DNA from 2 places in the Streptomyces sp. NPDC030838 genome. Region 2 is predicted to be linked to the other one. Evidence: riboswitches for the same ligand, from Rfam matches in the RefSeq annotation. Region 2 holds a riboswitch; the other holds the start of a gene.

Region 1 (11,525 bases), on a different contig from region 2:
GGCTGGAGGTGCAGCGGCTGGCGGACCGGTGTGTGCGGCGGCTGCGCGGCGCGGGGCTGTCGGGGCGGACCATCGTGCTGAAGGTGCGCCGGTACGACTTCTCCACGCTGACCCGCTCCGAGACGCTGCGCGGCCCCACGGACGACCCGGCGGTGGTGCGGGAGGCCGCGGCACGGCTGCTGGAGTCCGTGGACACCACGGGCGGCGTCCGGCTGCTCGGCGTCGGCGTCAGCGGTCTCGCGGACTACACGCAGGAGGATCTGTTCGCCCAGGCGGCGGGGGAGCGGGAGGACGGGCCGGTGGAGGAGGGGACCGAGGAGCAGGCGCCGGTGGCGGTCGAGCAGACCGAGCGGCGGTGGCCGGCGGGCCATGACGTCCGGCATGCCGAGTACGGGCACGGCTGGGTGCAGGGCAGCGGGCTCGGGAGAGTGACCGTGCGGTTCGAGACCCCGGATTCGGAGCCGGGGCGGGTGCGGACGTTCCGGATCGACGACCCGGCGCTGGAGCCGGCCGAGCCGTTGCCGCTGGTTCCGCGGGTTCCGCTGGTTCCGCGAAGACCCGGCGAAGGCAGGGCACCGGCGGACGGGCCCGCGGACGGTGCCGGGGTGATGCCCGGGGTGAGCGGCTGACCGGCGGTGCGGCCGGGCGCGCTCGGTGGGTGAAGCCGGTGGTCGCGCGACTCGGCCCTGCCGGGGCTGCTCACCCCGGGGTCTTCAGGGCTCGTCCGTGCCCGCCAGCTTGCCGAAGTCGCGGTCGGGGAGCGGCGGCGGGGACGCGATGTCGAGGCCGTAGTGGTGGTAGAGCTGGAGTTCCTGCTCGGGGGAGAGATGGCGGCCCACGCCGAAGTCGGGGGCGTCCTTGATCAGGGCGCGGTCGAAGGGCACGTGGAGGCTGCCCTCGATCAGTTCGCTGGGTTCGAGGGGGACGAAGGCATCCCTGCTGAACAGCCCGGTGCGTATGGCGGCCCACTCCGGAACGCCGGTCGCGTCGTCGAGGTAGACCTCGTCGATGGTGCCGATCTTGGTGCCGTTGCGGTCGAACGCCTTGCGGCCGATCAGGTTGCGCGGATCGATATCGGTCTGCACGGGCCCTCCACGTGGTCGCAACTCATCCGTAAGCACTACGAAAGAGCACATTGGTGAACCCGGCCACTCGAACGCCTGGGCATTGACCTCGCTGGTAGGCTGACAGCGGCTGCTGACCCCGTGCGGGAGAGTCCTCCGAAGTGATCGGAGGCGCCGAAGGAGCAAATCCTCCCCGGAATCTCTCAGGCCCACGTACCGCACGGACGAGGTCACTCTGGAAAGCAGAGCGGGTGTCGACGGCTTCCGCTCTCACCGACGGTGAAAGCCGGATCCCTCTGGGGCGATCCGGTGAAGCTCTCAGGTTGAGATGACAGAGGGGGAGGCCGTCGGGGCACCCGCGCCGTGGTGCCCCTCGAAGGTCGCGTCAGACCAGGAGGCCTCCGCAATGACCGCCCATCGCATTCCGCTCTCCGAGCTCGAACAGGGCATTCCGTTCGAGCAGCGCCACATCGGGCCCGACCAGGAGGCTCGGGCCAAGATGCTCGCGCAGGTCGGCTACGGCTCGCTGGACGAGCTCACCGCCGCCGCGGTCCCGGATGTGATCAAGAACGCCGACGCCCTCGACCTGCCGGGCGCGCGCAGCGAGGCCGAGGTGCTGGCCGAGCTGCGGTCGCTGGCCGACCGCAACCAGGTCCTGGGCTCCATGATCGGCCTCGGCTACTACGGCACCTTCACGCCGCCCGTCATCCTGCGCAACGTGATGGAGAACCCGGCCTGGTACACGGCCTACACGCCGTACCAGCCCGAGATCTCCCAGGGGCGGCTCGAGGCCCTGCTGAACTTCCAGACCATGGTCGCCGACCTCACCGGCCTGCCGACCTCCGGCGCCTCGCTGCTGGACGAGGGCACGGCCGCCGCCGAGGCGATGGCGCTGTCCCGGCGCATGGGCAAGAACAAGAAGGGCCTGTTCCTGGTCGACGCGGACGCGCTGCCGCAGACCATCGCCGTGATCCAGACCCGCGCCGAGCCGACCGGCGTCGAGGTCGTCGTCGCGGATCTGTCCGAGGGCATCCCGGCCGAGCTGGACGGGCGGGAGATCAACGGCGTCCTCGTCCAGTACCCCGGCGCCTCCGGTGCCGTACGGGACATCAAGGCGGTCATCGACCAGGCGCACGAGCGGGGTGCCCTCGTCACCGTCGCCGCCGATCTGCTGGCGCTGACGCTGCTGAAGTCGCCCGGTGAGCTGGGCGCGGACATCGCCGTCGGTACGACGCAGCGGTTCGGTGTGCCGATGGGCTTCGGCGGGCCGCACGCCGGTTACATGGCGGTGCAGGAGAAGATGGCGCGCAGCCTGCCCGGGCGGCTGGTGGGCGTGTCCGTGGACGCCGACGGCAACAGGGCGTACCGCCTCGCGCTGCAGACCCGTGAGCAGCACATCCGCCGCGAGAAGGCGACCAGCAACATCTGCACCGCGCAGGTGCTGCTCGCCGTGATGGCCGGGATGTACGCCGTCTACCACGGCCCGGAGGGCCTGAAGGGCATCGCGCGGCGCACCCACCGGTACGCGTCGATCCTGGCCGCGGGCCTGGCGAAGGGCGGGGTCGAGGTCGTCCACGGTGCCTTCTTCGACACGGTCACCGTGCGGGTGCCGGGCCGGGCCGCCGAGGTCGTGGCCGCCGCGCGCGAGAACGGCGTCAACCTGCGGCTCGTCGACGGCGACCTGGTGTCGATCGCCTGCGACGAGACCACCACGCGGGTCCAGCTGGGCGCCGTATGGACCGCCTTCGGCGTCGAGGGCGACGTCGAGGCGCTGGACGCGACCACCGAGGACGCGCTGCCGGGCGGGCTGCTGCGCGCCGATGACTTCCTCACCCACCCGGTCTTCCACCAGCACCGCTCCGAGACCGCGATGCTGCGCTACCTGCGCCGGCTCGCCGACCGCGACTACGCGCTCGACCGGGGCATGATCCCGCTGGGCTCCTGCACCATGAAGCTCAACGCGACCACGGAGATGGAGCCGGTCACCTGGCCGGAGTTCGGCCAGCTGCACCCCTTTGCGCCCGCCGAGCAGGCGGAGGGCTACCTCACGCTCATCCGCGAGCTGGAGGAACGTCTCGCCGAGGTCACCGGCTACGACAAGGTGTCGCTCCAGCCGAACGCCGGTTCGCAGGGCGAGCTGGCCGGCCTGCTGGCCGTACGCGGCTACCACCGGGCCAACGGCGACGAGCAGCGCACCGTGTGCCTGATCCCGTCCTCCGCGCACGGTACGAACGCCGCGAGCGCCGTCATGGCCGGCATGAAGGTCGTGGTCGTCAAGACCGCCGAGGACGGCGAGATCGACGTAGACGACCTGCGGGCGAAGATCGAGCAGTACCGCGACGAGCTGTCGGTGCTGATGATCACGTATCCCTCGACGCACGGTGTGTTCGAGGAGCACGTCTCCGACATCTGCGCGCAGGTGCACGAGGCGGGCGGCCAGGTGTACGTCGACGGTGCCAACCTGAACGCGCTGGTCGGGCTGGCGAAGCCGGGCCACTTCGGCGGCGACGTCTCGCACCTGAACCTGCACAAGACGTTCTGCATCCCGCACGGCGGCGGCGGTCCCGGCGTCGGCCCGGTGGCCGTCCGCGAGCACCTGGCGCCGTATCTGCCGAACCACCCGCTCCAGCCGGCGGCCGGTCCGGAGACGGGCGTCGGCCCGATCTCGGCCGCGCCGTGGGGCTCCGCGGGCATCCTGCCGATCTCCTGGGCGTACGTCCGGCTGATGGGCGGCGAGGGGCTGAAGCGCGCCACGCAGGTGGCGGTGCTCAGCGCCAACTACGTCGCCAAGCGCCTCGAGCCGCACTACCCGGTGCTCTACACCGGTCCGGGCGGGCTGGTCGCGCACGAGTGCATCATCGACCTGCGCCCGCTCACCAAGGCGACCGGCGTGAGCGTCGACGACGTCGCCAAGCGGCTCATCGACTACGGCTTCCACGCGCCGACCATGTCGTTCCCGGTGGCCGGGACGCTGATGATCGAGCCGACCGAGTCCGAGGACCTGGCCGAGCTGGACCGGTTCTGCGACGCGATGATCGCCATCCGCGCGGAGATCGAGAAGGTCGGTTCCGGCGAGTGGCCCGCCGACGACAACCCGCTGCGCAACGCGCCGCACACCGCGGGCGCGCTCGGCGGGGAGTGGGAGCACGCGTACAGCCGGGAAGAGGCCGTCTTCCCGGGCGGGGTCTCCGCCGCCGACAAGTACTGGCCGCCGGTGCGCCGGATCGACCAGGCGTTCGGTGACCGGAACCTGGTGTGCTCGTGCCCGCCGCTGGACGCGTACGAGGACTGATCCCTCGCGGATCCCTCGCGTGCGGGGCTCCGCTTCGGCCCGGACGGCCGGGGCGGGGCCCTTTTCGCTGCCCTGGGGCGCGCTCAGGCGGGGTACGCGTGCGTCTGGGTGGCCTTGACCGTGGCCCAGACCTCGGCGCCGGGGTGCAGGTCCAGCTCCGCGGCGGCGACCGTGGTGAGGTCGGCGGCCAGCGGGAGCTCGCCGGTGAGGGCCACGCGGATCTGGTCGCCGTGAGTCTCCAGGCCGGTGACCGAGCAGCGCCAGAGGTTGCGGGCACTGGAGCCGGCGGGGCGCTCTCGGTAGAGGGTGACCGCACCCGGGGGGAACGCGACGAAGACCGGGCCGGTGAGGTCTTCGGTGGTGGTGATGGCGGGGCCGGCGTCGAGGCGGACGGTGTGGCCGTCTGCGCGGCCCTTGTAGAGGTTCAGGCCGACCAGCTGGGCGACGTAGTCGGTGCGGGGGCGGCGGGCGATCTCGGCCGGGGTGCCCTCCTGGACGACATGGCCCTGTTCGACGACCACCAGCCGGTCGGCCAGCACCATCGCGTCCAGCGGGTCGTGGGTGACCAGGACGGCGACCGCTTCGAAGTCGGCCAGGTGGTGGTGGAGCTGGGCCCGGACGTCGAGCCGCGTACGGGCGTCCAGGGCGGCGAGCGGTTCGTCCAGGAGCAGCAGCCGGGGGCGGGTGGCCAGGGCGCGGGCCAGAGCCACGCGCTGGGCCTGGCCGCCGGAGAGGCGGCGCGGCTTGGCGCCGGCGTGCTCGGCGAGGCCCATGCGGTCCAGCCACGCGGCGGCCTGGGCTCGGGCCTCCGCCTTGGTCGCGCCCTGGCAGCGCGGGCCGAACGCCACGTTGTCCAGGGCGGTCAGGTGCGGGAAGAGCAGATAGTCCTGGAAGACGACGCCGACCGGGCGGGACTCGGGTGGCGTACGGTCCAGTGCGACGCCGTCCAGACGGAGATGGCCGCCGGTGAGCGGGGTGAGGCCGGCCAGGGCGCGCAGCGCGGTGGTCTTGCCGGCGCCGTTCGGGCCGAGGAGGGCGAGGACGTCGCCGGGGGCGGCGGTGAGGGTGATGTCCAGGCGGAAGCCTTCTCCGCGGTCGACGGTCAGGTGGGCGTCCAGGCCGTTGTTGTGTGTCGGGTTGTGGGTGGGCATCCGGCCTTCGGCCGGATTGGGGTTCCCACCCGCACCGCCCGTGCGGGTTTCGTTGTCGGGTGCGGGTGGCCCCTGTGGGGGCTTGGCGCCGTCGGCGGCTGACGGGCCGTCTTCGGTGTTCGGGGTGCCGCTCGTGGGTGTGTTGTTCTCGGTCATGTGGCTCTCATCCAGCGGTCCCGCAGGCCCGCCAGGACCGCGATGGACACGGTCAGGAGGACCAGGCTGAGGGCGATCGCGGCCGCGGGGTCGTTCTGGAGGGCCAGGTAGACGGCGAGCGGCATGGTCTGGGTGCGGCCGGGGAAGTTGCCCGCGAAGGTGATCGTCGCGCCGAACTCGCCGAGGGCGCGGGCCCAGGCCAGGACGGCGCCCGCGGCGATGCCGGGGGCGATCAGGGGCAGGGTGACCCGGCGGAAGGCGGTGAAGCGGGAGGCGCCCAGAGTGGTGGCGGCCTCCTCGTAGCGCCGGTCGGCGGCGCGCAGCGTGCCCTCCACGCTGATGACCAGGAACGGCATGGCGACGAACGTCTCTGCCAGGACGACCCCCGCCGTGGTGAACGGCAGTGTGATGCCGAACCACGCGTCCAGCCACTGCCCGACGACGCCGTTGCGGCCGAGCGCGAGCAGCAGCGCGACACCGCCGACCACGGGGGGCAGCACGAGCGGCAGGGTCACCAGGGCGCGGACCAGGCCGCGGCCGGGGAACTCCGTGCGGGCGAGCAGCCAGGCCAGCGGGACGCCGAGGACCAGGCTGAGCGCGGTCGCGGCCGTGGCGCAGATCAGGGACAGCCGCAGCGCGTCCCACACCTCGGGGCTGGTGAGCTGCTCCGGGAGGTCGCGCCAAGGGGAGCGGACGAGCAGGGCGATCAGCGGGACCAGGAGGAACGCCAGGCCGAGGAGGGCGGGGACCAGGAGGGGCAGCGGCACGCCCCGGGCGCCCCTCGGCCGCCCGCGCGTCGGCTTCTCCTGGCTAGTGGAGCTCATGGCTTGAGGAACCCGGCTTCGGTCAGCACCCGCTGCCCCTCGGCGGAGCGCACCAGCGTGACGAAGGCCTTGGCGGCCTCAGCGTTGGGTGCGTTCTTGAGCAGGGCGATCGGGTAGTCGTTGATGGCGTCGGCCGACTCGGGGAACTCCACGCCCTCCACCTTGTCACCCGCGGCCCGCACGTCCGTCCGGTACACGACGGCCGCGTCGGCCTCCTTCAGCTCCACCTTGGTCAGGGCACCCTTGACGTCCTGCTCGTAGGAGACGGGGGTGAGGTCGAGTCCGGCGGCGTCGAGAGCTTTCTGCGCGGCGGCGCCGCAGGGCACCGTCTCGTCGCACAGCACGACCTTGAGGCCGGACTTGGTGAGGTCCTTGAGGGAGGAGATCCTGTCGGGGTTGCCCGGGAGGGTGGCGATCTCCAGCTGGTTGCGGACGAAGGTGACCGGCTTGCCGGCCGTGCCGTCCTGGTCCGTCACGAGGGCCATGGTCTTCGGGCTCGCGGCGGCGAAGACGTCGGCGGGTGCGCCGTTGGTGATGCCGGCGGCGAGGCCGTCGCTGCCGCCGAAGTTGAAGCTGACCTTGGTGCCGGGGTGCTGCTGCTCGAACTCCCTGCCCAGCTTCTCGAAGCTCTCCTTGAGAGAGGCGGCGGCGAAGACGGTGACCGTGCCGGAGAGCTTCGGGGATCCCGAGGCGCCGGCGGTCGCGTCATCGGAGGACGACGAGCAGGCGCTCACCGCGAGCAGCGCCGCGGTGCCCGCGCCGGCGATGCGCAGGGTCCGGCGGGCGGTAGGGGTCATCTCGGGGCCACTCCTCGGTCGTCCATGCGTGCTCAACGCCGATCATAGTGACGCAGGTGCGAGCCGTATGTCTCCTGGAGCATCGCATGAGCAAGCCTACGACCCGATGCAGGCATGCATGTACGTTCGTACGGAGGGAGCGGGGTCTCAGGTGCGGTCGATATGGACATTCGTCGACTTCACCCGCGCGGTGGCCTCCATGCCCACCTCCAGGCCCAGTTCCTCCACGGCCTCACGGGTGAGCAGGGAGACCAGGCGGTGCGGACCCGCCTGGATCTCGACCTGGGCCGCGACGTCGCCGAGCTTGATCGCGGTCACGATGCCGGGGAAGGCGTTGCGAGCCGAGGTATAGGCGGTCCCCTCCTCGGAGTTTCCGGCCTTGGCGAGTTCGACCGAGAACGCGGCCAGGTCCCGGCCGTCGATGAGCCGGCGTCCGGTGTCGTCGCGGTGGGTCGCCACCCGGCCCGCGTCCGCCCAGCGGCGTGCGGTGTCGGGGCTGACGCCGAGCAGTCGTGCGGCCTGGCCGATCGTGTAGGAGTGCATGTCCGCCACGATAGGGCGGGGCGGGCCGGTGTGGATCAGCCGGTGACCCCGTGGCAACAGGGCACGGAACCCGACGTCATGTCACGGCCCCTCCAGCCCCGACACCCGGAACACGGCCAGCGTGGTCTCGCGGTCGACGCGCCGCTCCAGGCGATACAGCGCGGTACGCCCGCACAGCAGCGTCCCGGCCGTCTCGGCGCGGTGGGCATCCTCGTCGAGGCGGTGCCAGAGGTCCGGGTTGGCGACGAGGACCCGCGGGTCGAGTTCGGCGCGCGCGCCGAGGGCGTCGCGCAGCACGAGCCGTTGGGCGATGCCGTCGCACCAGCGCACGGACACCAGGAGATCGGTGCGCACCCGTCGGCTGCGCAGCAGGAACCGTGTCTCCAGCCAGCCGCTTCCGGCCGTGACGCGGGGCGGGCACAGCACCAGGAAGAGCAGCGCCGCCAGGGTCAGCCAGAGGGCGCCGCGCCACGGGCTGAGGGTGGTGGCGGCCCAGTCGATGAGGAACAGCGCTGCGAGCAGTACGGCGGCGGAGCCCAGCGCGCTGTGCAGTTGCCGCGTCCACTGGCGGTCGTACGCCGTGGGCTGGGTGTGCCGCTCCGGTAACCGGGACAGATCGGGTCGTGTGCCGTCGGGGGGCTTCATGTGTTCGACGTTAGGAGCCGGCCGGGCCGGGGCGGCCCGGCTTGACGGGACGCTGACGGGTGGAAAGGGGTTTCTTGACGCGGGTTTATCCGGGCCCGCGCCGTCGCAGGCTCGGGATGACTCACGAAGGGCTGTGACGCATGCGGACATACGACAACCCCGTCCTCGCCGGCTTCCATCCCGACCCCAGCGTGTGCCGGGTCGGCGAGGACTACTACCTGGTCTGTTCCAGCTTCGAGTACTTCCCCGGCATACCGGTCTTCCACAGCCGGGACCTCGTGCACTGGCGCCGGATCGGTAACGTCCTGGACCGGCCGGGGCAGCTGCCGCTGCCGGACGAGGTGCCCGCCTCGGGCGGGATCTACGCCCCGACGATCCGCCACCACGACGGACGTTTCCACGTCATCACCACCAACGTCGGAGGCGGGGGCAACTTCCTCGTCACCAGCGACCGGCCCGAGGGCCCCTGGTCCGACCCGGTGTGGATCGACCTGCCCGGCATCGACCCCGACCTCGCCTGGGACGACGACGGCACCTGCTGGGTCGCTCTGGCGGGGGTCGGCGTGGCCCGGATCGAGCCGGCCACCGGGAAGGTGCTGGAGGGGCCGGTGCCGGTGTGGTCCGGCTCGGGGAAGCGGGACCCGGAGGGGCCGCATCTGTACCGGATCGGGGACTGGTGGTACCTGCTGGTCGCCGAGGGCGGCACCGGGCGCGGCCACTCCGTCTCCATCGCCCGCGCCCGCACCCCGCTGGGCCCGTACGAACCCGCGCCGCACAACCCTGTCCTGTCCCACAGCGGCAGCCGCGAGCCGATCCAGTGCACCGGGCACGCCGATCTGGTGCAGGCGGCCGACGGCAGCTGGTGGATGGTGCTCCTCGGCACCCGGCCGCGCGGCTTCTTCCCGGAGTTCCACGTCCTGGGGCGGGAGACGTTCCTGGCCCCGGTGGAGTGGGTCGACGGCTGGCCTCGGGTCGGACCGGTGCGGGAGCGGCAGCCGGCACCGGCGACCTGGCATCCCGAGGCGGCGGACCCGGCGCGGGACGCCTCTCATCCCCAGTCGGATCCGGCGCGGGACGACTTCGACGGCGCGGCCCTCGCCCCGTACTGGATCTCCCCGTACCGCCGCCCCGAGGGCTCCTGGTCGCTGACCGAGCGGCCGGGGTGGCTGACGTTGACCGCGACCGGGGACAGCCTGGACCGGCCGGGGCACACCTTCGTCGGACGGCGGCAGCAGCATCACGACTGCCGGGCATCCGCGCGGCTGGACCCGGGGGCGGGACGGGCCGGGCTGTCGGTCAGGATGGACGAGGCCCACCACTACGACATCGAGGTCGCGGAGGGGACGGTGAGTGTGATCGCCCGGATCGGGCCGGTGCGCCAGCGCCTCGCCGAGCATCCGGTGCCCTCGGGGCCGGTCACCCTCGCCGTCGACATCCGGACGACCGACGTCCGCCCGCCGACGGCCGTGCGGCCCGGAGAGGAGGCCGTCGGCATCCGGGCCGGAGGGCCGGACACGCTCGCCTTCTCGGTCGAGGGCCCGGACGGGGTCGTACGCCTGGCGGAGCTGGACGGGCGGTATCTGTCCACGGAGGTCGCCGGGGGGTTCACCGGCCGGGTGATCGGCATGTACGTCACCGAGGGGCGGGCGGCGTTCGACTGGTTCGCCTACGAGGCGGGGAGCTGACCGGCGCCGGACGTGCAGCGGGGCCGGTCCGTGGGCCGGCCCCTTTGTACGGTGGTGCTCGTTTGCACGGTGGTGCGCGTTTTTGCGGTGGTGCTCAGGCGGCCGTCATCACCTGGCTGGTGTCCAGAGGACGGTGCGGGGCGATGATCTGGCCGTCCGGCAGGAGCTCACCGGTGTCCTCGAAGAGGACGACCCCGTTGCACAGCAGGCTCCATCCCTGCTCCGGGTGGTGCGCCACGAGACGGGCGGATTCCCGGTCGGCGGAGTCGGCGGTCGGGCACGGTGGCTGGTGCTGGCACATGGAAGGGATCTTTCGCTCTGTCGTGTTCATGGCCGCCCCCGTTGCGATGTGTCGGTCGGAACCCAGTGTTGCCCTACGGGCGTGAATCCGCAGGCATTTCGCAGCACCGCTTCTCACAGGTTCATGACGCATCACCCGCGCGGACGGTTCATCCCAACTGCACTGTCCCTTTGGGTGGTTCGGAGTGGCCGGAAGGGGCTAGTCCGAACGGGGGGCGGCCAACGGTCGTGCTCCGTTCAGGCGGGCGAGCCCAGGAGGGGCGTCGGGGTCGCCCGGAGGGTCAGCACCGGGAGCAGCTCGGCGACGCGGTGCGGGCGGTGGGCGGCGATACCGGGCGGAGCCGGCGCCAGCGGGACCAGCAGATCGCTCGCCGCGGGCCCGCCGACGGCCCCGTCCGCCGTGCAGTCGCCGTGCAGCCACAGCGTGAGCATGTACAGGCCGGGCACGGACAGCAGCCGTGGCTGGTAGGACTGGGTCAGGGTTTCGGCCTGGCGCAGCGCCTGCTCGGTGGACCGGATGTACGGCCCCTCGAAGAAGTGCGAGAACGCCCAGCCGTCGGGGGTGAGCATGGTCTCGGCGGCCGCCACGGCGCGGTCGCCGGAGCGGATCAGGAAACGCCAGCCGGCCAGCCGGGTGGCGGGGACGCCCTTGGCGGTGACGCTGTCGAGGACGTGCACCGGCAGCGGCAGCTCGGGGGTGACGGGGCCCTGGGCGGTGAGCAGCGAAGGGGTTCGGGCCTCGCGGACGGCGGTGGGGGAACCGAGTGCCGTGAGGACGGAGCGGAGTGCGGGCGCGGGAGCCGGGGGGACATGCAGCGGCATGGTGGGTCGCCTCTCATTGACAGGCACGGTGGCGCGAGGGGGCTGGGCGGACGGCGCTGTCAGCTCACGAGGTCAGAGAGGCGGGGCCGGGGAGATGTGGGGAGGGCTGCCGTGGACTGTCGGCGGCGGGCTCCGGCGACCGGGCGCCAGCCTTCTCTGCCTTGTGCGCGGAGTTTATACGACGCATGTTCACTCGGTGTTTCGTCTAGCGCTTCCGGGGCACTTCGGCAAGAAGTCATTCAGCCG
Region 2 (11,525 bases):
CCACTCCATCGCGAGGGCCTGCGGGTCGCCCTCGGAGCGCAGCTTGCGCGCGGTGGTCGCGGCCCGGCGCTTCACCCGCAGCCCGCCCGGCAGGATGCCCTCGCGGGACATGCCGCGCTCCACGCACTCCCGCATGACCCGCCAGATCTCCAGCAGGCCCGCGCGGATCTCCTCCTCGGTCCGCCAGGCCCGCTCGTTCTCCAGCATCAGGGCGGAGATCGACAGGCCGGTCTCCTTCGTGAGGCGCAGCAACTCGTCGCCCGTGCGGAAGGGGTACTTCAGGACCGTGTCGTCGAGCTTGATCCGGTCCGCGCCGACCGCGTCCTCGTCGACGACGAAGCCGCCGCCCACCGAGTAGTACGTCTTGCTCAGCAGCTCGGTGCCGGCCGCGTCGTACGCCCAGATGGTCATGCCGTTGGCGTGGTACGGCAGCGTCTTGCGGCGGTGCAGGACCAGGTCCGCGTCGAAGTCGAAGGCGATCTCGTGCTCACCCAGGAGCTTCAGGCGGCGATCCGACTTGATCGTCTCCACCCGCTCGTCCGCCGTCTCCACGTCGACCGTGCGCGGCGAGTCGCCCTCCAGGCCGAGCAGCACCGCCTTGGGGGTGCCGTGGCCGTGGCCGGTGGCGCCCAGCGAGCCGTACAGCTCGGTGCGGACGGAGGCGACCGAGTCCAGCAGGCCCTCGTTGCGCAGCCGGCGGGCGAACATGCGCGCAGCGCGCATCGGGCCGACCGTGTGGGAGCTGGAGGGGCCGATGCCGATCGAGAACAGGTCGAAGACCGAGATGGCCACGTCAGACTCCTCAATGCGGGTGGTGGCGGGGCACCCGGTGGGGTGCCCCGCACGGGGTGGTGCTTACTTGCCGACGCTCGGGTAGAGCGGGTGCTTGTCCGCCAGGGCGGTGACCCTGGACTTGAGCGCCTCGACGTCGTAGGACGGCTTCAGCGCCTGTGCGATCACGTCCGCGACCTCACGGAAGTCCTCGGCCGTGAAGCCGCGGGTGGCGAGGGCGGGGGTGCCGATCCGCAGGCCGGACGTCACCATCGGCGGACGCGGGTCGTTCGGGACCGCGTTGCGGTTGACGGTGATGCCGACCTCGTGGAGACGGTCCTCGGCCTGCTGGCCGTCCAGCTCCGAGTCGCGCAGGTCGACCAGGATGAGGTGGACGTCGGTGCCGCCGGTCAGGACGTTGATCCCGGCCTCGCGGGCGTCCGGGGCGGTCAGCCGCTCGGCGAGGATCTGCGCGCCTTCCACTGTACGGCGCTGGCGCTCCTTGAAGTCCTCCGAGGCGGCGACCTTGAAGGAGACCGCCTTGGCCGCGATCACGTGCTCCAGGGGGCCGCCCTGGAAGCCCGGGAAGACGGAGGAGTTCAGCTTCTTCGCGAAGTCCTTCTTCGCCAGGATGATGCCGCCGCGCGGGCCGCCGAGCGTCTTGTGCGTGGTGGACGTCACGACGTCCGCGTACTCCACCGGGTTCGGGTGGAGACCGGCCGCGACGAGGCCCGCGAAGTGCGCCATGTCGACCCACAGGTACGCCTCGACCTCGTCGGCGATCCGGCGGAACTCGGCGAAGTCCAGCTGCCGCGGGTACGCCGACCAGCCCGCGATGATCACCTTCGGGCGGTGCTCCTTGGCGAGCCGCTCGACCTCGGCCATGTCGACCAGGCCGGACTCGTCCACGTGGTACGCGACCACGTCGAACTGCTTGCCGGAGAAGTTCAGCCGCATCCCGTGGGTGAGGTGGCCGCCGTGCGCCAGGTCCAGGCCCAGGATGGTGTCGCCGGGCTGGGCCAGGGCGAAGAGCGCCGCCTGGTTGGCGGAGGCGCCCGAGTGCGGCTGCACGTTGGCGTACTCGGCGCCGAACAGCTCCTTGACCCGGTCGATGGCGATCTGCTCGGCGACGTCGACGTGCTCGCAGCCGCCGTAGTAGCGGCGGCCGGGGTAGCCCTCGGCGTACTTGTTGGTGAGGACCGAGCCCTGGGCCTCCATGACCGCCAGCGGGGCGAAGTTCTCGGAGGCGATCATCTCCAGGGTGGACTGCTGGCGCTGCAGCTCGGCGTCGACCGCGGCGGCGACGTCCGGGTCGAGCTCGTGCAGGGGCGTGTTCAGGACGGACATACGTCTACGACTCCTCAGCCGGCGGAAAACTCGGTGTACTCGTCGGCGGAGAGCAGGTCGGCCGGCTCCTCCGCGACGCGTACCTTGAACAGCCAGCCGCCCTCGAAGGGGGCGGAGTTCACCAGCGACGGGTCGTTGACGACGTCCTCGTTGACCTCGGTGACCTCGCCGGTCACCGGGGAGTACAGGTCGCTGACCGACTTGGTCGACTCCAGTTCGCCGCAGGTCTCGCCCGCGGACACCGTGTCACCGACCTCGGGGAGCTGCACGAAGACGACATCGCCGAGCGCGTTGGCCGCGTGCTCCGTGATGCCGACCGTCGCGACGCCGTCCTCGGCGGCCGACAGCCACTCGTGCTCCTTGCTGTAGCGCAGCTGCTGGGGGTTGCTCATGGCCTGAATTCTCCTGTACGCGGGGGAGTGGTGATGAATGGGGGACTGCCGGAACCGTGCGTGAGCAGCACAGATGTGCGCGGCGTCACGTCGGAACTGCGCTCGGTGGCTACTTCTGGCGCTTGTAGAAGGGGAGCGCGACGACCTCGTACGGCTCGTGACTGCCCCTGATGTCCACGCCGACACCGGGGGTGCCCGGTGCGGCGTGCGCGGCGTCGACGTAGGCCATGGCGATCGGCTTGCCCAGCGTCGGGGAGGGCGCCCCGGAGGTGACCTCGCCGATCACCTCGCCGCCGGCGACCACGGCGTACCCGGCGCGCGGGACGCGGCGGCCCTCGGCGATCAGCCCGACCAGCACGCGCGGCGGGTTCTGCTCGGCGCGCGCGGCGGCCTCGGCGAGCGCCTCGCGGCCGACGAAGTCACCCTCCTTGTCGAACTTGACCACTCGGCCGAGCCCGGCGTCGAAGGGAGTGAGGGACGTGCTCAGCTCGTGCCCGTACAGCGGCATGCCCGCCTCCAGGCGCAGGGTGTCCCGGCAGGACAGACCGCACGGGACCAGGCCCGCGCCCTCGCCCGCCTTGGTCAGCGCCTGCCACAGCTCCACGGCGTGCTCCGGCTTCACGAACAGCTCGAAGCCGTCCTCGCCGGTGTAGCCCGTGCGGGCGATCAGCGCGGGGACGCCGGCGACGGTGCCGGGCAGCCCGGCGTAGTACTTGAGGCCGTCGAGGTCGGCGTCGGTGAGGCTCTTGACGATCTCCGGGGACGCCGGGCCCTGGACGGCGATGAGGGCGTAGGCGTCCCGGTCGTCGCGCACCTCGGCGTCGAAGCCGGCGGCGCGCTCGGTGAGCGCGTCGAGCACGATCTGGGCGTTGGAGGCGTTGGCGACGACCATGTACTCGGTCTCGGCCAGGCGGTAGACGATCAGGTCGTCGAGGATGCCGCCGTCCTCCTGGCAGATCATGGTGTAGCGGGCCCGCCCCACGCCGACGGAGGCGATGTTGCCGACCAGGGCATAGTTGAGGAGGGCGGCGGCCTGGGGCCCGGTCACGGTGATCTCGCCCATGTGGGAGAGATCGAAGAGCCCGGCCCTGGTGCGCACGGCGTTGTGCTCGTCGCGCTCGGAGCCGTAGCGCAGCGGCATGTCCCAGCCGGCGAAGTCGGTCATCGTCGCGCCCAGCGACCGATGCAGGGCATCGAGCGCGGTGCGGCGCTTCTCTGAGGATTCGGTACTGCTCATCGGTCGGTCGTCTCCCAGGGCATGAACGCATGACGGGCGAGGAAAGGTCCTCCCCATCTGTCATCGGAACCTGAGAGGTTCGCCACGACCGCCACAGGGACGATCACGGCTTGCACCTTGGGTGGAGCCACGCCTCTTCCGGAGGAAGGGGGCGGCCCGCTTTTCAGATGTGCCTCGCCCGCGCGGTAACGGGGCCTGAGAGATTCAAGGGAGGGACTTGCTCCTTCGGCGCCCCGGCGACACGGCTGCCGGGGACTCTCCCGCGCGGATTCAAACGGCCGGTATGCAGTTGGCGCGGACATCATTGCACGCCGGGCCGGATCGTGGCAGACCGCATCTGTAACCGCTCTGTGGCGGTACGAGTACGAAAACACGAGACATCTCGAATTACCTTCTCTTTACACTCGACGGGCATGGGAACACGTGAACCGCCCCAGGGAGGACGATCACGGTGAACAGGACCACGGCGTACGCGACCACCACCGGCATCGCGGTGCCCCGGCAGCCGGCCGTCCCGGCCGGGGAGGCGTGCGCCCCGCTGCCGTCCCCCGTCGTCCGCGACCTGCGCGAGCGCGCCGGCCGCAGCCCGCGCGCCCTGCTCTTCGGGCCCAAGGACCTCGCCGTGGTCACGGGCCTGCCCGGCAGCGGCAAGTCGACGCTGATGCGCCGCACGGTGCGCGGCGCCCGGCGCGTCGACTCCCAGGACACCCGCGACCGCTGGGACCGCCGCATGCCGCCCTGGCTGCCCTACGCGGTCTACCGCCCCCTGGTCCGCCTCGCCCACTACGCCGGGCTGCGGCGCGCCCTGCGCACCGGCGAGGGCGTCGTCGTCCACGACTGCGGCACGCAGGCCTGGGTGCGCCGCTGGCTGGCCCGCGAGGCGGCCCGCCGCGGCGGCACCCTCCACCTGCTCCTCCTCGACGTCACCCCCGAACAGGCCCTCGCCGGCCAGCGCGCCCGCGGCCGCGGCGTCTCCCGCTACGCCTTCCTCCGCCACCGCACCGCCGCCACCCGCCTCCTCCACGCCGTGGAACACGGCGACCTGCCCCGCGGCTGCGCCTCGGCGGTCCTCCTGGACCGGGACGCGGCGGACACGCTGCACCGGATCGGCTTCACGGGCTGAGGGCGGGGGCTTCGGGGGGCTTCGGGGCAACCGTTAGCCTGGGCGGTCCCAAGCAGTGGTTCGAAGCAGGCGGTAGGCAGATGGACTTCCCGGCGGACTTCTCCGCGGACTTCCCGGCGCACCCCCAGGCGCACGGCGGCTGGCCCGGCAACGAGCTGGAGGAGGTGCTGTCCGCCGCCCTCGGCGCGGGCCCCGCGGCCGGCGGGCGCGTCCTCGAGGTTCTGGGCCGCAGCTTCGTCTGGGTCCCGCTGCCCAGCGGCGGCGGGCCCGAGAGCGGCTCCCTCGACCTGCCCGGCATGGAGATCGACGGCCAGGCCTACGTCCCGGTGTTCAGCTCCGAGGAACAGTTCCGCCAGGTCGCCGGCGCCCACATGTCGTACACCATCGCCCCCGCCGTCGAGTTCGCCCGCGGTCTGCCCCCGCAGGCCGGCATCGCCCTGAACCCCGGCGGCGTCGTCGGCATCCCGCTGCCCCCGCCCGCCGTCGCCGAACTCTGCCGGGTCGGCCGTACCCCGCTGGACGGCCCGAACTCCGGCGGCCGGGTGCGTCTCTTCGAACCCGACTGGCAGGACGACCCGGTCGACTTCCTCTCCGCCGCCTCCGCCGAGTTCGACGGCATCGGCGTCGTCCGGACGGCCCGCCGCTGCCTGGCCGCCATCGAGACCGCCGACCCCGTCATGTTCGTCGGCGTCGAACTCTCCCAGTGGGAGGGCGACCTGCGCACCCTCCCCATGGACGCCCTGGGCCGCGCCCTCGGCAAGGTCCCCGTCAAGTGGCCCGTCAACCTGGTCCTGCTCGACGTGGCGGAGGACCCGGTGGGCCACTGGATGCGCGAAAAGGTACGGCCCTTCTACACACGGGGGTAGGTGACCCACCCCAAGGGGCGCGGGGCTGTATCGATATGCGGCTCCGCCGCGATGGGGGTCCCCCCTGTTCGAGCGAAGCCGAGAACTTGGGGGAGCGACCGGCCACCAACAACCCGCACCCGCGAGACACCATCAAGACCGGACTCAGTAGGCACCCTTAAGCTAGGGGCACGACTCAAAAAGAGGGCGTTACACGAAGGGGCGTTGAAAAGTGAGCGCTGGCACGGCCGCCGCAGGCGTCGAGCACATGCTGCGCCAGGTCACCCCCGGCCGCTACGACGCCTACGAGGCACTGCTGCGCGCCCTCGCGACCCCTTCCTCCGGCCAGGTCTGGATGCTGCTGTGGCACGGCCAGGCCGGCAGCCCGGACGCCCAGTACGGGAACATGGAGGTCGACGGCTACGGCTACGCCCCCTGCGTCACCTCCGCCCAGGAGCTGTCCGCGAGCGGCTGGAACCGCAGCTACGAAGTGGTCGACGGCGTCGACGTGGCCCGCACGCTCTACCCCGACCACTACGGCCTCTGGCTGAACCCGCACGCTCCGGGCGGCGGCGTAGGCATCCCGTGGCTCGATCTGCGCCGTATCGCGACCGGCCTGGACCGCCAGCCCGCCGGCCCGCTGCGGCTCGCCGAGCCGACCATCGAGATCCCCGCGTTCTACGCCCTGCTGACCCAGAACGCCCACCGCACCCCGGCGGTCCGCTCGCTGCGCCGCGCCTGGGTGCAGCCCGCGCTCGGCGCGCCGTATCTCGCCATCGGACTGGATGTGTACGACACCTCCCCGGCCGCCGTCGACTCGGTGCGCGCGATGATGCAGCAGTCCATCGGCGCCGTACCGGACGGCCTGCCGGTGTCGACGGTCGCGATGTCCGACGAGTACGACCCGGTCGCGATGTGGCTGCGCGCCCACGCCCGCCCGTTCTACGACCGGGAGGCGCACGCCGCCCCGGCGCAGGCCCCGGCGGCCGGCTACGGCTACCCGCCGGTTCCGCCGGTCCAGGGCCGGTACTGACCGGACCCCCGGCCCGCGTCCGGATCCCGGTCAGGTCCGGACCACCCCGTTCTCTTCGCGCGTAGACGTGGGACGAAAACACCCACCCTGTCCCTATTGTCCCAACTGGCCCCCGTCCGGCCCGCGTTACGCACTGTTCGGATAACGGAACCCGGCAGACAGCATCACGGTTACGCATCCATTCACCGTCAAGTCTGGCAACAGATCGCCAAAGCGTTGAAGACTCCCGCTCCAAGGGGAGTTCGCCCGGGTGTTCGCCCCTGTGTACGACGGACTGATCACGCCGCTACAGCGGCAAGTGCGGGCCGGCTACCGCCGGTTGAGAGGGGTCCCTGCCAGATGACGGCACCATTGCACGAGCCGACCGCGGAAGCGGCTCCGAGTGCGGCCGAGGAAGCGGCGCAGGTCGGCGGCGACGCGAAGGCCGTACAGGGGCGCTCCCTGGGCCGGATCGCCTGGGAGCGGCTCAAGCGCGACAAACTGGCCCTCGCGGGCGGCATCGTGGTGCTCTTCCTGATCCTGGTCGCCGTGCTCGCGCCGGTGATCACCGGCCTGGCCGGACAGGACCCCGAGGCCCACCACGAGGACCTCATCGACCCGCTGTTCGGCACCCCGGTCGGGTCGTTCGGCGGGATCAGCGGCGAGCACTGGCTCGGCGTGGAACCGGTCAACGGCCGCGACATCTTCGCCCGGATCGTCTACGGCGCCCAGATCTCGCTGCTCGTCGGCTTCCTGTCGGCGATCGTGGCCGTCGTCCTCGGCACCGTCCTCGGCATCCTCGCCGGCTTCTTCGGCGGCTGGGTCGACACCGTCATCAGCCGGGTCATGGACGGCCTGCTGGCCTTCCCCCAGCTGCTGTTCATCATCGCGCTGGTCTCCGTCATGCCGAACGAGATGCTGGGACTGACCGGCACCGGCGTGCGCCTGTTCGTGATGATCCTGGTCATCGGCTTCTTCGGCTGGCCCTACATCGGACGCGTGGTACGCGGCCAGACGCTCTCGCTGCGCGAACGCGAGTACGTCGAGGCGGCCCGCTCGCTGGGCGCCGGGCGGTTCTACATCCTCTTCAAGGAGCTGCTGCCCAACCTGGTCGCGCCGATCATCGTGTACACGACGATGATGATCCCCACCAACATCCTCACCGAGGCGGCACTCAGCTTCCTGGGCGTCGGTGTCAAACCGCCGACGCCGTCCTGGGGGCAGATGCTCTCGAACGCGATCGACTACTACGACTCGGACCCCATGTACATGGTGATCCCGGGCGTGGCGATCTTCATCACCGTTCTTGCCTTCAACCTCTTCGGCGACGGCGTGCGCGACGCGCTCGACCCGAAGGGCTCGCGCTGAACTGCCGTACCGCAAGCGACCCGTGGCGCAAGGCACGGGGTCTCTCATCAATTCCGGAGGATCCGAGATCGTGACTACCCAACGCACCTCAGGGCGGCGCAAGCAGGCCATGGCCGCTGCCGCGGTGGTCGCCGCGCTGCTGACCACGGCGGCGTGCGGCGGCGGCGGTGGCAAGGACGGCAACGAGGGGTCGAAGAACGGCGCGGCCGGCTTCAACGCCGCGAACAACAAGGTCGCCCAGGCCGACCAGGCCAAGAAGGGCGGCACCCTGAAGTTCGCCGCCCCGCAGGACGCCGACTCGTGGGACACCACCCGCGGCTACTACGGCTTCATGTGGAACTTCGCGCGCTACTACAGCCGCCAGCTCGTCACGAACAAGACGGAGCCGGGCAAGGCCGGCACCGAGCTGACCCCGGACCTCGCCACCGGTCTCGCCAAGATCAGCGACGACGGCAAGACCTACACGTACACCCTGCGTGACGACATCACCTGGGAGGACGGCAAGCCGATCACCTCCAAGGACATCAAGTACGGCATCGAGCGCGTCTGGGCGCAGGACGTGCTGTCCGGCGGCCCGACGTACCTCAAGGAGGTGCTCGACCCCAAGGGCGAGTACAAGGGCCCGTACAAGGACAAGTCCGCGGACAAGCTCGGCCTGAAGGCCATCGAGACGCCGGACGACAAGACCATCGTCTTCAAGCTGCCCGAGGCCAACTCGGACTTCGAGGAGATGCTGGCGCTCATCTCGGCCTCCCCGGTCCGCCAGGACAAGGACACCAAGTCCAAGTACGGCCTGAAGCCGTTCTCCTCCGGCCCGTACAAGTTCGAGTCCTACAGCCCGGGCAAGGACCTGACGCTGGTCCGCAACACCGAGTGGAAGCAGTCCTCGGACCCGATCCGCAAGGCGTACCCGGACAAGATCACCGTCAAGTTCTTCTCGAACGCCAACGACCTGGACGCCCGTCTGATCGCCGGCGACTACGACCTGGACCTGGCCCAGACCAGCCTCTCCCCGCAGGGCCGCGCCACCGCCCTGAAGGAGCACAAGGCGAACCTGGACAACCCGGTCTCCGGCTACATCCGGTACGCGGCGCTCGCCCAGAACGTGAAGCCGTTCGACAACATCCACTGCCGCAAGGCGGTGCTCTACGGCGCCGACCACGTCTCGCTCCAGACCGCGCGCGGCGGCCCCGTCGCCGGCGGTGACATCGGCACCAACATGCTGCCCCCCGGCATCCCGGGCGGCGAGGGTCAGAAGTACGACCCGTACGGCATGGCCGGTGAGAACAAGAACGGCAACGTCGCCAAGGCCAAGGAAGAGCTGAAGGCCTGCGGCAAGCCCAACGGCTTCAAGACCACCATCGCGGTCCGCAACAACAAGCCCGCCGAGGTGGCCACCGCCGAGTCGCTCCAGGCGTCGCTGAAGAAGGTCGGCATCGAGGTCGAGATCGACCAGTACGACGGCGCGCAGAACTCCAGCGTCGTCGGCAGCCCTTCGAACGTGGAGAAGAAGGGCTACGGCATCATCATCATGGGCTGGGGCGCGGACTTCCCGTCCGTCCAGGGCTACGGCCTGCCGCTCTGGCACAGCAAGTACATCCTGGAGAGCGCCAACAACAACTACGCGCTCATCAACGACAAGACGATCGACGGCCTGTTCGGCGACTACGTCAAGACGCTGGACGAGGCCGAGAAGGTCAAGATCGCCACGGAGATCAACCACAAGGTGATGGAGGGCGCGTACTACCTGCCCTTCGTCTTCGAGCGGTTCCTCAACTGGCGCTCGGACCGACTGGCGAACGTCTACACCACCGACGCGTACAGCGGTATGTACGACTTCGTCAACCTCGGTCTGAAGAACACGAAGTAACCGGCACACCCGCCGTACGGCACGAAAGGCAGGTGAAGGCCGGCGCGGCGTGACCGCGGGCCCCGGACGACCTCCGGCGGCCCGCGGTCCGCGGCGGGCCGTTAGCTGTGCTCGCTTACCTCATCAGGCGGTTGTTCGCCGCCGCAGTGATGCTCGTGGTCATCGTCGTGGTGGTCTTCAGCATCTTCTTCCTCATCCCCAAGTGGGCGGGCGTCGACGTCGCCCTGAACTTCGTGGGCAAGCAGGCCGACCCCGCCGCCGTCGAGGGCGTGCGGGAGAAGCTGGGCCTCGGCGACCCGATCTACGCGCAGGTCTGGGAGTTCTTCAAGGGCATCTTCGTCGGCCGGACCTACGCCGGCGGCGGTGACATCACGCACTGCGCCGCGCCGTGCTTCGGCTACTCCTTCCGCAGCGAACAGGCCATCTGGCCGGTGCTGACCGACCGCTTCCCGGTGACCCTGGGCCTGGCGCTCGGCGCGGCCGTCCTGTGGCTGATCTTCGGCCTGGCCGCGGGTGTGCTCTCCGCCCTCAAGCGGGGCAGCTTCTGGGACCGCGGCGCGATGATCGTCGCCCTGGCGGGTGTCTCCCTTCCCATCTACTTCACCGGTCTGCTCAGCCTGGCGGTCTTCTCGTACGGACTGGGCTGGATCAACGGTGAGTTCGTTCCGCTGGAGGAGAGCTTCACCGGCTGGCTCGGCGGCATGATCCTGCCCTGGGTCACCCTGGCCTTCCTCTACGCGGCGATGTACGCCCGCATCACCCGCGCGACCATGCTGGAGATCCTCGGCGAGGACTACATCCGCACCGCGCGCGCCAAGGGTCTGCGGGAGCAGGTCGTCATCCGCAAGCACGCCATGCGCTCGACGATGACGCCCATCCTCACCATGCTCGGCATGGACCTCGGTGCCCTGATCGGCGGAGCGATCCTGACCGAGACGACGTTCTCCCTGCCCGGCCTCGGCCAGGCCGTGCTGAACGCGATCAAGAACCAGGACCTGCCCGTCATCCTCGGCGTCACCCTGATCACTTCTCTCGCGGTGCTCATCGCCAACCTCGTGGTGGACGTCCTGTACGCCGTGATCGACCCCCGAGTGAGGCTCGCATGACCGAACTCAGCAAGACCGGCGCGGCCGTGGGCGAGCCCACCACCTCCGGCGCCGCGCCGACCGCCTTCCTCGAAGTGCGCGACCTGAAGGTGCACTTCCCGACCGACGACGGCCTGGTCAAGTCCGTCGACGGGCTCAGCTTCCAGCTGGAGAAGGGCAAGACCCTCGGCATCGTGGGCGAGTCCGGCTCCGGCAAGTCGGTGACCTCGCTCGGCATCATGGGCCTGCACACGGCCGGCAACTACGGCAAGCGCAAGCCGCAGATCTCCGGCGAGATCTGGCTCAACGGCACCGAGCTGCTGTCCGCCCCGGCCGACGAGGTGCGCAAGCTGCGCGGCCGCGAGATGGCGATGATCTTCCAGGACCCGCTGTCCGCGCTGCACCCGTACTACACGATCGGCCAGCAGATCGTGGAGGCGTACCGGATCCACCACGACGTCGACAAGAAGACCGC

The links. Region 2 has a riboswitch for glycine ahead of gcvT (glycine cleavage system aminomethyltransferase GcvT). Riboswitches for the same ligand answer to the same signal wherever they lie in the genome.
Region 1: it holds a riboswitch for glycine, as region 2 does, so the genes downstream of both, gcvP (aminomethyl-transferring glycine dehydrogenase) here and gcvT (glycine cleavage system aminomethyltransferase GcvT) in region 2, are expected to answer to the same signal.

The regions. Positions count from the first base shown of each region.
Region 1 is NZ_JBVIED010000021.1:9,854-21,378, forward strand. It holds gene ACZ42A_RS37040 (DNA polymerase IV) at 1-629, shown strand, start outside; gene ACZ42A_RS37045 (PRC-barrel domain-containing protein) at 714-1,085, opposite strand; glycine riboswitch at 1,199-1,293, shown strand; gene gcvP (aminomethyl-transferring glycine dehydrogenase) at 1,471-4,356, shown strand; gene ACZ42A_RS37055 (ABC transporter ATP-binding protein) at 4,440-5,507, opposite strand; gene ACZ42A_RS37060 (ABC transporter permease) at 5,660-6,487, opposite strand; gene modA (molybdate ABC transporter substrate-binding protein) at 6,484-7,284, opposite strand; gene ACZ42A_RS37070 (TOBE domain-containing protein) at 7,432-7,827, opposite strand; gene ACZ42A_RS37075 (hypothetical protein) at 7,909-8,472, opposite strand; gene ACZ42A_RS37080 (glycoside hydrolase family 43 protein) at 8,613-10,157, shown strand; gene ACZ42A_RS37085 (DUF5999 family protein) at 10,252-10,458, opposite strand; gene ACZ42A_RS37090 (hypothetical protein) at 10,695-11,279, opposite strand.
Region 2 is NZ_JBVIED010000008.1:326,467-337,991, reverse strand. It holds gene ACZ42A_RS22600 (L-serine ammonia-lyase) at 1-792, opposite strand, end outside; gene glyA (serine hydroxymethyltransferase) at 856-2,118, opposite strand; gene gcvH (glycine cleavage system protein GcvH) at 2,133-2,510, opposite strand; gene gcvT (glycine cleavage system aminomethyltransferase GcvT) at 2,620-3,747, opposite strand; glycine riboswitch at 3,795-3,919, opposite strand; glycine riboswitch at 3,921-4,020, opposite strand; gene ACZ42A_RS22580 (AAA family ATPase) at 4,199-4,870, shown strand; gene ACZ42A_RS22575 (enhanced serine sensitivity protein SseB) at 4,951-5,736, shown strand; gene ACZ42A_RS22570 (enhanced serine sensitivity protein SseB C-terminal domain-containing protein) at 5,984-6,748, shown strand; gene ACZ42A_RS22565 (ABC transporter permease) at 7,088-8,095, shown strand; gene ACZ42A_RS22560 (ABC transporter substrate-binding protein) at 8,166-9,965, shown strand; gene ACZ42A_RS22555 (ABC transporter permease) at 10,073-11,071, shown strand; gene ACZ42A_RS22550 (ABC transporter ATP-binding protein) at 11,068-11,525, shown strand, end outside.